Regions from separate parts of the Streptomyces sp. NPDC007929 genome, predicted to be linked through region 1. Evidence: riboswitches for the same ligand, from Rfam matches in the RefSeq annotation. Region 1 holds a riboswitch; each other region holds the start of a gene.

Evidence for each region. A riboswitch is a leader RNA that binds a small molecule or an ion and turns the genes downstream of it on or off. The one in region 1 is predicted to bind cyclic di-AMP.
Region 2: linked by a shared signal. The riboswitch ahead of ACFZDE_RS15880 (peptidoglycan DD-metalloendopeptidase family protein) and the one ahead of ACFZDE_RS23265 (transglycosylase family protein) in region 1 are both predicted to bind cyclic di-AMP.
Region 3: linked by a shared signal. The riboswitch ahead of ACFZDE_RS17445 (peptidoglycan DD-metalloendopeptidase family protein) and the one ahead of ACFZDE_RS23265 (transglycosylase family protein) in region 1 are both predicted to bind cyclic di-AMP.
Region 4: linked by a shared signal. The riboswitch ahead of ACFZDE_RS11520 (NlpC/P60 family protein) and the one ahead of ACFZDE_RS23265 (transglycosylase family protein) in region 1 are both predicted to bind cyclic di-AMP.

The regions. Positions count from the first base shown of each region.
Region 1 is NZ_JBIBKD010000006.1:555,309-558,484, reverse strand. Features, by position in the region: gene eno (phosphopyruvate hydratase) at 1-322, opposite strand, end outside; gene ACFZDE_RS23265 (transglycosylase family protein) at 575-1,267, opposite strand; cyclic di-AMP (ydaO/yuaA leader) riboswitch at 1,271-1,437, opposite strand; gene ACFZDE_RS23260 (transglycosylase family protein) at 1,666-2,673, opposite strand; gene ACFZDE_RS23255 (cytochrome P450) at 2,814-3,176, opposite strand, start outside.
Region 2 is NZ_JBIBKD010000004.1:509,684-512,859, reverse strand. Features, by position in the region: gene ACFZDE_RS15885 (GDSL-type esterase/lipase family protein) at 1-601, opposite strand, end outside; gene ACFZDE_RS15880 (peptidoglycan DD-metalloendopeptidase family protein) at 848-1,774, opposite strand; cyclic di-AMP (ydaO/yuaA leader) riboswitch at 1,779-1,940, opposite strand; gene ACFZDE_RS15875 (alpha-galactosidase) at 2,250-3,176, opposite strand, start outside.
Region 3 is NZ_JBIBKD010000005.1:18,163-21,338, reverse strand. Features, by position in the region: gene ACFZDE_RS17455 (dihydrofolate reductase family protein) at 1-742, shown strand, start outside; tRNA gene ACFZDE_RS17450 (tRNA-Met) at 841-914, shown strand; cyclic di-AMP (ydaO/yuaA leader) riboswitch at 1,238-1,394, shown strand; gene ACFZDE_RS17445 (peptidoglycan DD-metalloendopeptidase family protein) at 1,406-2,452, shown strand; gene ACFZDE_RS17440 (aldo/keto reductase) at 2,631-3,176, shown strand, end outside.
Region 4 is NZ_JBIBKD010000003.1:404,248-407,423, reverse strand. Features, by position in the region: gene pcrA (DNA helicase PcrA) at 1-1,190, opposite strand, end outside; cyclic di-AMP (ydaO/yuaA leader) riboswitch at 1,506-1,679, shown strand; gene ACFZDE_RS11520 (NlpC/P60 family protein) at 1,687-2,877, shown strand; gene ACFZDE_RS11515 (hypothetical protein) at 2,956-3,176, shown strand, end outside.

The DNA.
Region 1 (3,176 bases):
CGCCGAGGGAGCCCTTGTTGTCGGTGGCGTCCAGGTCGAACATCGCCTGGTCGATCAGGCGCTGCTCGGTGGCGTCATAGCCGACCAGCTCCGGGCCGATCTGCTCGATGACCGCGAGGACGGCTTTCTCCACACCCTTGCCGAGGTAGCGGTTCGAGTCGCCGTCGCGGAGCTCGATGGCCTCGAAGGCGCCCGTGGAGGCGCCGGACGGGACGGCGGCACGACCGGTGCTGCCGTCGTCGAGGCCGACCTCGACCTCGACCGTGGGGTTGCCTCGGGAGTCCAGGATTTCCCGGGCTACGACGACGTCGATGGACGGCACGAGCATCTCCTTCTTGATGTGACGCGGTACGCGGGTCGCGTGGACCCGGCGAGGTGCGGGCCCGGTGGCTCGCGACATGAGCCTAACCGGCCCGGGGCGATCGGCCACCGGGTCGCCCACCCCATGGACAGAACCGAGAGTAAATTGTTTCCGAACGGAACAAAGCCCGTTGCGGAAAAAACCCCGCCCCGGTGCGTACGGGGGAGGACGCACCGGGGCGGGGAGCCCGTGGGGACGGGGCTGGGCCGCTGCTTACTTCAGGTGCAGCTGCTGGCCCGGGTAGATCAGGTTGGCGTCGTCGACGATGTCCTTGTTCAGCTGGAAGAGCTTCTCCCAGCCGCCCTTGACCTTCTCGTCAGCGGCGATGGAGCTGAGGGTGTCACCCTTGACGACCTTGTACTCGCCGTCACCCTTCTTGACCTTCTTGCCGGTCGGGGTGGTGACGGTCTTCTTGGCCGCCGGGCGCTCCTCGGAACGGGAGGCGGGCTGCTGGGTCTCGCGGGACTCGGTGCTCTGCTGCTGGCTCTGCGAGGAGCTGCCCGAGTCGTCCGAGGAGCCGCCGCCGGTGTAGGCGGCGCTCGACAGGCCCTTGCCGCAGACCGGCCAGGCGCCCTTGCCCTGACCCGCGAGAACCTTCTCGCCGATCTCGATCTGCTGGGCCTTGGTGGCCTGGTCGGCGGTGGCGGCGTACTTGGTGCCGCCGTAGCCGGCCCAGGTGGAGGCGGAGAACTGCAGACCGCCGTAGTAGCCGTTGCCGGTGTTGATGGACCAGTTGCCGCCGGCCTCGCACTGGGCGACGGCGTCCCACTCGGAGGCGGTGGCGGCGGAGGCGTTGCCGGCCGCCATCAGCGGGGCGGCGACGGCGGCACCGGTGACGCCGGCGAGCGCGACGACGCGGGTGGCCTTGGACGGACGGCGGTGCTTGCCCTTGCCGGAAAACAGCATGGTGGATCCCCTCACCGACGCCTGCGAGGTGAGCTGTCGGGTTCGGGCCGGTTGAGTTGCCCGGCCGCGTCCCTCCCGGGACACGGCTTCACCCCAAGCCCTTCCGGCACAACTGGCCGGTCGGGCACCTACCTTGGGTCCCCCGCTCCTGCCTACGGCGCTTGACGCGACGACTGTTCCCGTACGGCCGCTGGCAGGATTCGGCGTTGCGGCAGCCGGGGCTCGTGGTGACGAGCGGTCACGACCGTAGACACGCGATCGACGGAATTTCAAAGACGATCAGGGCTTCTGAGATCTATCTCTCACGGGCCCCAAACGGGACATTCACCGCGAATCATGACGCGAACTCGCGCGGTTTCGGGGGGACTTCCGCCCTCGTTTCCGCACTGCCCGAACGGCTACTTCTCGTCCCCTTCGCCCTCCACCGTGAGCTTCTGACCGGGGTGGATGATGTTCGGGTCGGCGCCGACGGCAGTCTCGTTGGTCTCGTAGAGCGCGTGCCATCCACCGCTGACGTCAAGGGCGTCGGCGATGGACCAGAGGCTGTCACCGACTCCCACGATGTAGTTGCCCTGGGCGGCGTCGCCGGAGCCCTCAGCGGAAACCTCTCCGGAGCCCTCGTCGCCGCGCGAGGCGTGACGGCCCGTGGACTCGTCCGTGCGGTCGCCGCCGGACGATCGGGACTCGTCGGCGCTGGGGCCGCGGTGGCGGCCGGAGCCGGTGTCGGTCAGGGCCGAGGACTCGTCACCCTGGCGTGCGTCACCGGACTCACCGCTCCCGGGGGTGGCCGACGGAGAGCTGCCGGACTCCTGGTCGTCCGACTGGTCCTCCGACGGAGAGCCGGTGGATTCAGGCGACTTGTCCGACTTGGTCGTTTCATCCTCCGTATCCGACGAGGCGTCGGGGGACGGGGACGCGGAGGGGCTCTCGGACGGCGACGACCCGAGCCGGTCGAGCAGGCCGGGCGAATCCGTCGGGTCGGACGAGCCGGACGAGTCGGATGAACCGGACGTGTCGGAGTCCGAGCCCTTGCCCTGCTCCAGCCCGGAGAGCAGTCCGCAGGTGCGCCACGCGCCGACACCCTGTTCGGCGAGGATCTTCTCGGCCACGGCTATCTGCTGGGAGCGGCTGGCCAGGTCGGCGCTCGCGGCGTAGTCGAGGCCGCCGTGGTTCTCCCAGTCCGCCTGGGACAACTGCAGGCCGCCGTAGTAGCCGTTGCCGCTGTTCTGGCTCCACGCGCCGCCGGTCTCGCAGTCCGCGACCCGGTCCCAGGTCGTGCCGTCGGCCGCACTGGCACCGGAGGCCCCGAGGAGCGGGATCGCGATGGCGGAGCCGGTCACTCCGGCCGCCACGAGGAGAGCCGGAGCCTGGCGGGGGCGACGGTGCCGACCGTTCCCGGAGAGCATACGGAGACCTTTCGCGTGACAGCAGTGACCGACGCGGCGTGATTCCCCGCCGCGTTGATGGGTGAACGTATAGGCAGTCGATCACTTGTCACAAGTTCATGCCGCGCAGATCACGTGAAGATCACAGGTCTGATGTTTCGTCACCCGCGGCCGCTACCGCCGGGTACGGCACGTGCTTTCGCCGCTGCTGGTGTGAATTCCACCGGCAGTGTGCGCAGTCCCCGCATGATGAGGCCGCCGCGCCAGCGCAGCTCGGCCGGATCCGCGGCGAGCCGGAGGTCCGGGAGGCGGGTGAGCAGGGTGGCGAGCGCGCTCTGGCCCTCCAGCCGGGCCAGCGGGGCGCCGAGGCAGTAGTGGATGCCGTGGCCGTAGCCGAGGTGCTGGTTGTCGCGGCGGGAGAGGTCCAGCACGTCCGGGTCGGCGAACCGCTCCGGATCCCGGTCCGCGGCGGCCAGGACCACCAGGACGGGGTCGCCGGCCTCGACGCGCTGCCCGCCGAGGGT
Region 2 (3,176 bases), on a different contig from region 1:
CCTGCTCGGGGTCGGCCGGCACGTCGAGGCCGAGCACCTGGCCCGCGCGGAGCGCCACGCGCGTGTGCCCCTCCGGCGACAGGTGCAGCCGGTCGGCGTCCCAGGCCCTGCGGTCCTGCACGCTGCGCAGGGACCACAGGTCCAGGACCGGGCAGCCGTACCGGTCGGCGATGGCCCTGACGTGTCCGTTGTACGTGGCGATCTTGCCGCGCAGGTGCTTGAGCACGGGCACGCCACGGGTGTCGAAACCGGTCGTCACCATGACCGTGCCGGACACGGCGGTGAGCAGGGCCAGCGCCCGTTCGAACCGCTCGGCCACCTCGTCCGGGTCGGTGCCGGGCCGGATGATGTCGTTGCCCCCGGCGCAGAACGAGACGAGGTCCGGGGCCATCTGGACGGCCCGCGGAACCTGGTCCGCCACGATCTGGTCGAGGAGCTTTCCGCGTACGGCGAGATTGCTGTACCGGAAGTCGCCCTCGGGTCTGCGGTCGGCGAGCAGGACGGCGAACCGGTCGGCCCAGCCGACGAACGCCCCGTCGGGACCTGGGTCGCCGACGCCCTCGGTGAAGCTGTCCCCCAGCGCCACGTACGACCCGATCACTGCTCTGCTGTCACTCTTCGAATCGTCTGCCACAACAGCTCATGATTCACCTTCGAATGTGACTTACGCGACCGTAGGAAAGGGTTGACGGGCGGTGAGATAAGCCACTCCTAAAGGGTTCGCCAACTCCGGAATACGCCGCTTGTCAGGGATGTTTCGGGGTGAACCGTGGACACACCGAAGGCCGGACCCGGGGATCGGGGTCCGGCCTTCGGAGGCGTGTCAGGCAGGTGGTCGTGCGCTGGGTCAGCCGACGGAGACGCCGTGCGAGCGCAGGAAGGCGACCGGGTCGACGTCGGAGCCGTAGTCCGGCGAGGTGCGGATCTCGAAGTGCAGGTGCGGTCCGGTCACGTTGCCGGTCGCGCCCGACAGGCCGACCTGCTGCCCGGCCGTCACGGTCTGGCCGGCCGAGACGGAGAGCTGGGACAGGTGGGCGTACTGGGCGTAGTGACCGTCGTTCAGCTTGATGACGACCTGGTTGCCGTACGCGCCGCCCCAGCCGGCGGAGACGACCTCGCCGGCGCCGACGGCCTTGAGGGAGGTGCCGGTGGGGACGACGAAGTCGACACCGGTGTGGTAGCCGCTGGACCACATGCTGCCGGACATGTGGTACGGGGTGCCGACGCCGGCGCCGTCCACCGGGAGGACGTAGCCACCGGCGTTGCTCTCGGCGGCGGGCTTGGCTGCGGGCTTGGCGGCGGCCGGCTCGGCGGCGGTCTCGGCCTTCGGCGCCGACTCGGCGGCCGAGGACTTCTGGGCCGAGGCCTTCGGAGCGGCCGGGGCCGAGGCCTTCGGCGCGCTCGCGGCCTTCTTGCCGATCGACAGCTTCAGGCCCGGGTGGATCAGCGACGGGTCGGAGCCGACGGCGTCACGGTTGTCCGAGTAGAGCTTCTTCCAGCCGCCGCTGACGTTCTGGTCGTCGGCGATTTTCGCGAGGTAGTCGCCGGCCTTCACGGTGTACGTGCGGGGGCCATTGGCCTTTTCGGCGGCCTTCTTCCCGGTGGCCGGGGCGGACTGGACGGCCTTTTCCGGAGCCGACTGCGGGGTGGCGGCGTGGGCGCCGGCGGCCCCCATGAGCGGCAGGGCGAGAGCGGCCCCACCGGTTCCGGCGACGGCGATGGAGCGGGTGAAACGCTGGGTCTTGGGGCGGCGGTGCTTACCCTTCGCGGGCATGGCGAATTCCTCTCCGTCGCCTGCGAGGTGAGCTGTCGGGTGCGAGCTGGAGATGCCCGGCCGCGCCGTGGCGCGACTTAACCCCAAGCCGTTCCGGGAACCGGAACAGGCGTCTTACCTGTGGGTCCCCCGCTCCTGCCGTACGTCGGGTCAGTGTGTGCGGACTCCGGGCGGCGGCAGGATTAGGCGTCCGTCCGGATTGGTGTGGAACGTAAGCGACCAAGACGCAAGGGGACAAGCGTGCGGTTGCGTGTGACGGTGTTTTCCCTGACGTGTCGGCACAACCGCGGTCACCGAGCGTGGATTAGCGATCTCCGGCATTCCTCAATGAGCCTGATTGGCGCCAGAATTACGTGAACATGGCGACAACGCATCGTCACGGATATGACGATGGTCACGCGCCCCGACCTCATCTCCTTTACGATCGGGGCACGTTATCCCTTAGCGGCCGAAATTCCCTATTCGGACAGAACGACTACTTCCGCTTAAGACGGACCACCGCGGCGTCCAGATCCCCCCGCAGAGGGACCCGAAGTCCGTGATGCAGCAGTACGACCCCTCGGTGAACTTCGCCCGTTTCGAGGCATTCGTACGATGCTGCCGGATCGAGACCACGCAGCCGGAGCGCCGGCACGGGCTCGCCGTAGCGCTGCGCCTGGAGCCAGGCGAGGACGACGATCTCGTCACCGAGGACGTACTGCACGGCACTGGCTCCACCCTGCGGGGGACGCAGCCGGTACAGGTCGCCGCGCTGCACCACGGGCCGGATCTCCTTGTAGAGCGCCACCCACTCCCGCGCCTCGGAGAGTTCCTCAGGCGTCCACCGCGTGAGGTCACCGCCGACGCCGAGCACCCCGGCCATGGCACTGACGAACCGGAAGCGCAGGGAGCTGGCCCGCTGGTTGAGCATGGCGTTCGGGCTGTCGGTGACCCAGGCGGCCATGACCCGGGCGGGATGGATCTGGCTGAAGCCGTGCTGGATGGCGAGCCGGTCGAGCGGATCGGTGTTGTCGGAGGTCCACACCTGGTCCGTGCGGCTCAGCACTCCGAGGTCGATCCGGCCGCCGCCTCCCGAGCAGGACTCGAAGGCCACCCCAGGATGCGCGGCCCGCAGCCGGTCCAGCAGGGCGTACAGGCCGTGCACATGGTCGACCCACAGCCGCTGCGGGTAGGGGTCGTCCGGCCAGCCGGCGTCGGTGAAGCAGCGGTTGAAGTCCCACTTGACGTAGTCGATCGGAGCGCCGGCGAGAAGCCCGTGGAGCTGCTCCCAGAGGTACTCCCGGACGTCCTCGCGGGCGAGATTGAGTACGAGCTGATTGCGGAACTCCGTCCGCTTTCGTCCCGGTTGGTACTGGACCCAGTCGGGGTGCGCGCGGTACAGGTCGCTGTCCGGGTTGACCAT
Region 3 (3,176 bases), on a different contig from region 1:
CGCCGACCTCGACTGGCGGCGGCTGCTCACGCACCTGCACGACGTCCGGGGCGTGGAGCGGCTCATGGTCGAGGGCGGCGGCCTGATCCACACCCAGCTCCTCACCCAGGGCCTCGCCGACGAACTCCAGCTGGTCCTCGCCCCGCTCTTCGTGGGCGACCCCCGGGCTCCCCGCCTCTTCGGCCCCGGCGGCTACCAGGGCGGCCGGCTCCGGCTGCTGGAGTCACGGCGGATCGAGGACGTCGTGCTGATGCGCTACGAGCCGACCGCCCCGGGCACCGGCCCCCTCCCCGTCGCCGCCGACCACCACTGGCTGGCCCTCGCCTGCGAACTGGCCTCGCAGTGCCCGCCGTCGGACACGGCGTTCAGCGTCGGCGCGGTCGTGGTCGCCGACGACGGTACGGAACTGGCCCGCGGCCACTCCCGCGAGGCGGGCGACCCGGTCGTGCACGCCGAGGAGGCGGCCCTGGCCAAGCTCGACCCGGCCGACCCGCGCCTGCCCGGCGCGACGGTGTACAGCAGCCTGGAGCCGTGCGCCCGCCGCGCCTCGCGCCCCGCCCCCTGCGCCCGGCTGATCGTCGACGCGGGCGTACGGCGGGTCGTCACGGCCTGGCGCGAGCCGGACACCTTCGTGACGGACGCCGACGGCAGCGGCCTCCTCGCGGCCCGGGGGGTGGAGGTCGTCGTCCTCCTGGAACACGAGGAGCGGGCCAAGGCCCCGAACCGTCATCTGGTGGGCTGAGTGCTGGCGGGGGGTGGGTGTGTGACCGGGGCGATCGGGGGCCGGGCGGTGGTGTGCGCGAGTGGTCCCGCGGATGGCGTACACTAGTGACACAACGACGCGGGGTGGAGCAGCTCGGTAGCTCGCTGGGCTCATAACCCAGAGGTCGCAGGTTCAAATCCTGTCCCCGCTACTGAAGGCCGAGGGCCGGAATCCGAAAGGGTTCCGGCCCTCGGTGCTTTTCATCGGCCTTCATCTCGGGGGCCTTCCTGATGCTTGCCCGTGGAGCGCTACGGTCGGTGAGCGAACCGTGCCGTTCCGCATAACAACTGACACACCGTCAAAACCCGTCAGTCACTTGCGGTGCGGTCAACTCGCCCGATTTGGGCCAGTCATGGCAGGTAAGTCCGCGCGAAAAAGGTTAATGATCAAGCGGAACCGCTGGAATACCCCTCGCGCCTCCATTAACGTTCGATAACGCAGCGCGGTCGTCCCAGCCGTCACAGAAGGCGGCTCCGTGCGCACGCGCCGAATCCCGAAAGGGAACCGGGGAACCACCACTTGGGGTGAATCGGGCGGATACCACCGTGGAAGCACGGCAGGTATACGCGCGTAGGAGACCTTCCTGCTCCGAACCCGTCAGCTAACCCGGTAGGCGAGAAGGAAGGAAAGGAGTACGCCCACGTGGCGTCCAACCGGCCTGCCCCCGCGGCCCCGTATGCGCCGAAGCGCGAGACCGACACCTTCGGCTTCGGCGGTCAGCGCACCGACGAGGGCCCGTTCCAGGAGTGGAACCCCACCGAGGAGTCCATCCGTCCCGTCCGTGGCCGGCACCGCGTCACCAAGCAGCGCGGCGGAGGTCTCGCCCGCAGCTCCACCGTCCTGGGCGTCGGCGTCATAGCCGCCGTGGGCGCCGGCGGCATGGCCAGTGCCCAGACCGGCAAGCCCCCGGTGTCCATCTCCGTGCCGGACCTGCCCTCGGTGGGTTCCCTCATCTCGGACGACGACACCCCCGAAGGTTCCGCCACCCCGCTCAGCAGCCTCGGCACCACCACCGCGGACACCGCGGAGGGCACGTCCGGCGCCCGCGCCCGCGCCGGCGCCGGTGACGCGCTGCGCGCCCGGATCATGGCGCAGGTCGAGCACCAGCAGGAGCAGATCGAGACCAAGGCAGCCGAGGACGCCGCTGCCGCCGCCGAGAAGGCGGCCGAGGAAGCCGTCGCCAAGGCGGAGAAGGAAGCCAAGGCCAAGGCCGCCGAGGCCAAAGAGAAGGCGGAGGAGGAGGCCAGGAAGAAGGCCGAGGCCGAGCGTCTCGCCGCCCTGGCCAAGCAGTTCACGCTGCCGACCTCCTCGTACACCATCACCTCCAGCTTCGGCCAGGCCGGCGCCTACTGGTCCTCCGGCTACCACACGGGCCTGGACTTCGCCGCCCCCACGGGCACGCCGATCAAGGCCGTGCACAGCGGCACCATCACCGAGGCGGGCTGGAACGGCTCCTACGGCTACAAGACCGTCCTCACCCTCGATGACGGCACCGAGATCTGGTACGCGCACCAGTCCTCCATCGGCGTCAGCGTCGGCCAGAAGGTCAGCACCGGCGACGTCATCGGACGCGTGGGTGCAACGGGCAACGTCACCGGGGCGCACCTGCACCTCGAGGTCCACTCCGGTGGGTCCGCCAGTGGCATCGACCCGATGGCGTGGCTGCGGGGCAAGGGGCTGAACCCGTAAGCGGAACCACTGTGTTGAAGCATCGGCGGCCCTGACTACGTCTCCTCGACGTCAGGGCCGTCGGCTTTGTGGTGGGGGGCGTGGGGCGTGGGGCCGTGGGGCGTGGGGGCCCTGGGTTTACGGGGGTTTTGCGTTCGTTGTGGAATGGGGCGCTCCCGTACGGTCGTTGACACCGAGCATGACGTCTCTTCGCAAGCTCGGCACTTCCGACCTCGAGGTCTTCCCCCTCGCCCTCGGCGGCAACGTCTTCGGCTGGACCGCCGACCAGGAGCAGTCGTTCGCCGTCCTCGACGCCTACACCGCCGCCGGTGGCAACTTCGTCGACACCGCCGATGTCTACTCGGCCTGGGTCGACGGCAATCGGGGCGGTGAGTCCGAGACCATCCTGGGCGCCTGGCTCGACGCGCGCGGCAACCGCTCCGACGTCGTCGTCGCCACGAAGGTCAGCCAGCACCCCGACTTCCGGGGCCTGTCCGCCGCCACCATCAAGGCCGCCGCCGACGCCTCACTGCGGCGGCTGCGCACCGACTACATCGACCTGTACTACACGCACTTCGACCAGCCCGACGTGCCCGTCGAGGAGATCATCGGCGCGCTCGACGAACTCGTGAAGGCCGGCAAGGTGCGGCACATCGCCGCCTCCAACATCTCCGCCGAACGGCTGCGGGCGTCCCTGGCGTTCTCCGACCGCGAGGGCCTCGCCCGGTACGTCGCCCTCCAGCCG
Region 4 (3,176 bases), on a different contig from region 1:
TTGGGGCGGCGGGACTCGTTGCGCTCGATGACGGCGTTGGCGGCGCTGAGGATGGTCTGCGTGGAGCGGTAGTTCTGCTCGAGCAGGATCGTGGTGGCGTCCGGGTAGTCCTCCTCGAACTGGAGGATGTTGCGGATGGTCGCGCCGCGGAAGGCGTAGATCGACTGGTCGGCGTCGCCCACCACGCACAGCTCGGCGGGCGGGACCTCGGCCTCGGGCGGCACGTCGACGGGGTGCTCCGAGGGGGTGCCGACCAGCTCGCGCACCAGGGCGTACTGGGCGTGGTTGGTGTCCTGGTACTCGTCGACCAGGACGTGCCGGAAGCGGCGGCGGTAGTGCTCGGCGACGTCCGGGAAGGCGCGCAGCAGATTGACCGTCGTCATGATCAGGTCGTCGAAGTCGAGGGCGTTGGCCTCGCGCAGCCGTGACTGGTACATGACGTAGGCCTGGGCGAGGGTCTTCTCGAAGCCGTCGGCGGCCTGGGCGGCGAAGTCCTCCTCGTCGATCAGCTCGTTCTTCAGGTTGCTGATCTTGGCGCTGAAGGACTTGGGCGGGAAGCGCTTGGGGTCGAGGTCCAGGTCGCGGCAGACCAGGGCCATCAGGCGCTTGGAGTCGGCGGCGTCGTAGATCGAGAAGGAGGAGGTGAAGCCGAGCTTCTTGCTCTCCCGGCGCAGGATGCGCACGCACGCGCTGTGGAACGTCATGACCCACATGGCGTTGGCGCGCGGGCCGACGAGCTGCTCGACGCGCTCCTTCATCTCGCCGGCGGCCTTGTTGGTGAAGGTGATCGCGAGGATCTGGCCCGGGTGCACGTCCCGCTCGGCGAGCAGGTGCGCGATGCGGTGGGTGAGCACACGGGTCTTGCCGGACCCGGCTCCGGCCACGATGAGCAGCGGGGAGCCGGAGTGGACGACGGCGGCGCGCTGGTTGTCGTTCAGCCCTTCCAGCAGCGCGGCGGAGTCGATCACCGGGCGGGGGGCGCCGTCGCGGTAGTAGCCTCCCCCACTCTCGGCTCCGCTCGAGCGGGGGGACCCCCATCGGTCCGGGGGCGCGTCGAACTTCCCGCCGAACAGATCGTCCGGAACCGGCTCCGGTACGTGATCGTCCTCGGGTGGCGGCGGGGGCTCGTCGGCCGGGCCCCGCTGGGCCTGGAGGCTCGCCAGGAAGTTGTCGTCAAAGAGGCTGCTCATCGCTCTCCGAGTCTAGGGCGCCCCACTGACAGCCCGCCGCCGCCCCGAGAACATCGGGCCGCGCCGGGCCCCTGACGGGCCGGACCGGCGGCGCATTGTCGCCCTCCATGACCGTGCGATCACGCCCTGCCACACCCCCCTCAATTGCGGACGACTCACAACCAATCGCCCTCGATCGCTCACTCTCGGCGACGCTCATGAGTAAGGTCACGAAAATGTATCGGGCATATCACCCATCAACCTTCACAGGGGCCACACGAGTTGGCTACGGTGCGACCAGGCCGCATGACCCCCACCGGCGAACGTCGCCGGGCCGCGCGGCCTCCGCCGAGTCCGGCACGCCGCAGCGGCAGCCGGAGCCGGGGACCCAACCGTGAACCTGGGGTGAATCGGCCCGACTCCCTGTCCGGAGACGGCCGTAGGGCAAACCTTCCGAACCACCCGCCCGAACCCGACAGCTAACTCGGTAGGCGGAACGTGGAAGGAGTCGCCTCCCTTGGCGTCGCACCGCAAGTCGCGTCCTACGGGCACGCGCGTGGCAGGCATACGGACCCCCGCCCTCGCGACGGCGGCTCTCACCTCCGTGGCCCTGCTGTCCCAGTCGGCCAACGCCGCCCCCGCGGCCGACGACAAGCCCAGCCTGGAGGAAGTCGAGAAGAAGGTCGACGACCTGTACCGCCAGGCCGAGTCGGCGACCGACAAGTACAACGCGGCCAAGGAGAAGACCGCGAAGCAGCGCAAGCGCGTCGACACCCTCCTCGACGACGTCGCCCAGCGCACCCAGAAGCTCAACGAGGCGCGCGAGGAGCTGGGTTCCTTCGCCTCCGCCCAGTACCGCACCGGCGCCGCCGCCCCGGACACCGCGACGTTCCTGCTCGCGGACACCCCTCAGGACTACTTCGACCAGACCCAGCTGATGGACCGGATGACCGGCCGTCAGAAGGACGCGGTCGACGACTACGTCACGCAGCAGTCCGAGACGATGAAGAAGCGCCGGGAGGCCACCGAGAGCCTCCAGACGCTCACCGAATCGCAGGACGGCCTGAAGACCGCCAAGGCCACCGTCCAGCGCAAGCTCGCCGACGCACGCGAGCTGATGTCGAAGCTGACCGCCGAGGAGAAGGCCCGGCTCGCGGCGATCGAGAAGGAGAAGCGGGCGGAGGCCGCCCGCAAGGCCGACGAGCTGGCCCGGGAGCAGGCCGCGCGGCAGAAGGCCCAGGAAGAGGCGGCACAGCGGCAGGACAGCGGGTCCTCCTCCTCGGGGACGGGTTCGGGCTCGTCGGATTCCGGCTCGTCCTCTTCCACGGCACCGGCCGACTCCTCGTACGCCACCAAGGCCGAGAAGGCGCTCGCCTTCGCCCGCGCCCAGATCGGCAAGCCGTATGTGTGGGGCGCGGTCGGACCCGGCTCCTACGACTGCTCCGGCCTCACCCAGGCCGCCTGGAAGGCCGCGGGCGTCACCCTGCCGCGCACCACCTACGACCAGGTGAACGCCGGCACCACGGTCCCGCTCTCCCAGGCCCAGCCGGGCGACCTGGTGTTCTTCTACGACGACGTCACCCACGTCGGGATCTACATCGGCAACGGCATGATGATCCACGCCCCGAAGCCCGGCACGTACGTGCGCGAGGAGTCGATCTACTACGACGGCGAGTCCGCGATCCACAGCGTGGTGCGCCCGGCCTGAGCAGTCCCGGCACGTTTTTGAGGGGCACGCGCGCGTGCCCCTCTCCCAACCCGGGTGGCGCTCTCTAGCATCGGCGTTATGCCCGGTCCCTCCCCGTTTGCCACCTGGTGGTCGACGTATGCGCTGGCGACCGGCATCGTGTCGGTCGGTCTCGACTCGGCGGGGCACGCGGCCCTGGCCCGCATCGCCCTGGGCCTGGCCTGCGCGAGCTGGCTGGTGGCGGTCGCGGGCCTCGCCCAGCGGCGGCGCGGCGTGTGGCAGGCGGAGACGCCGGCCGCGCTCACCACCGTGGCGGCGAC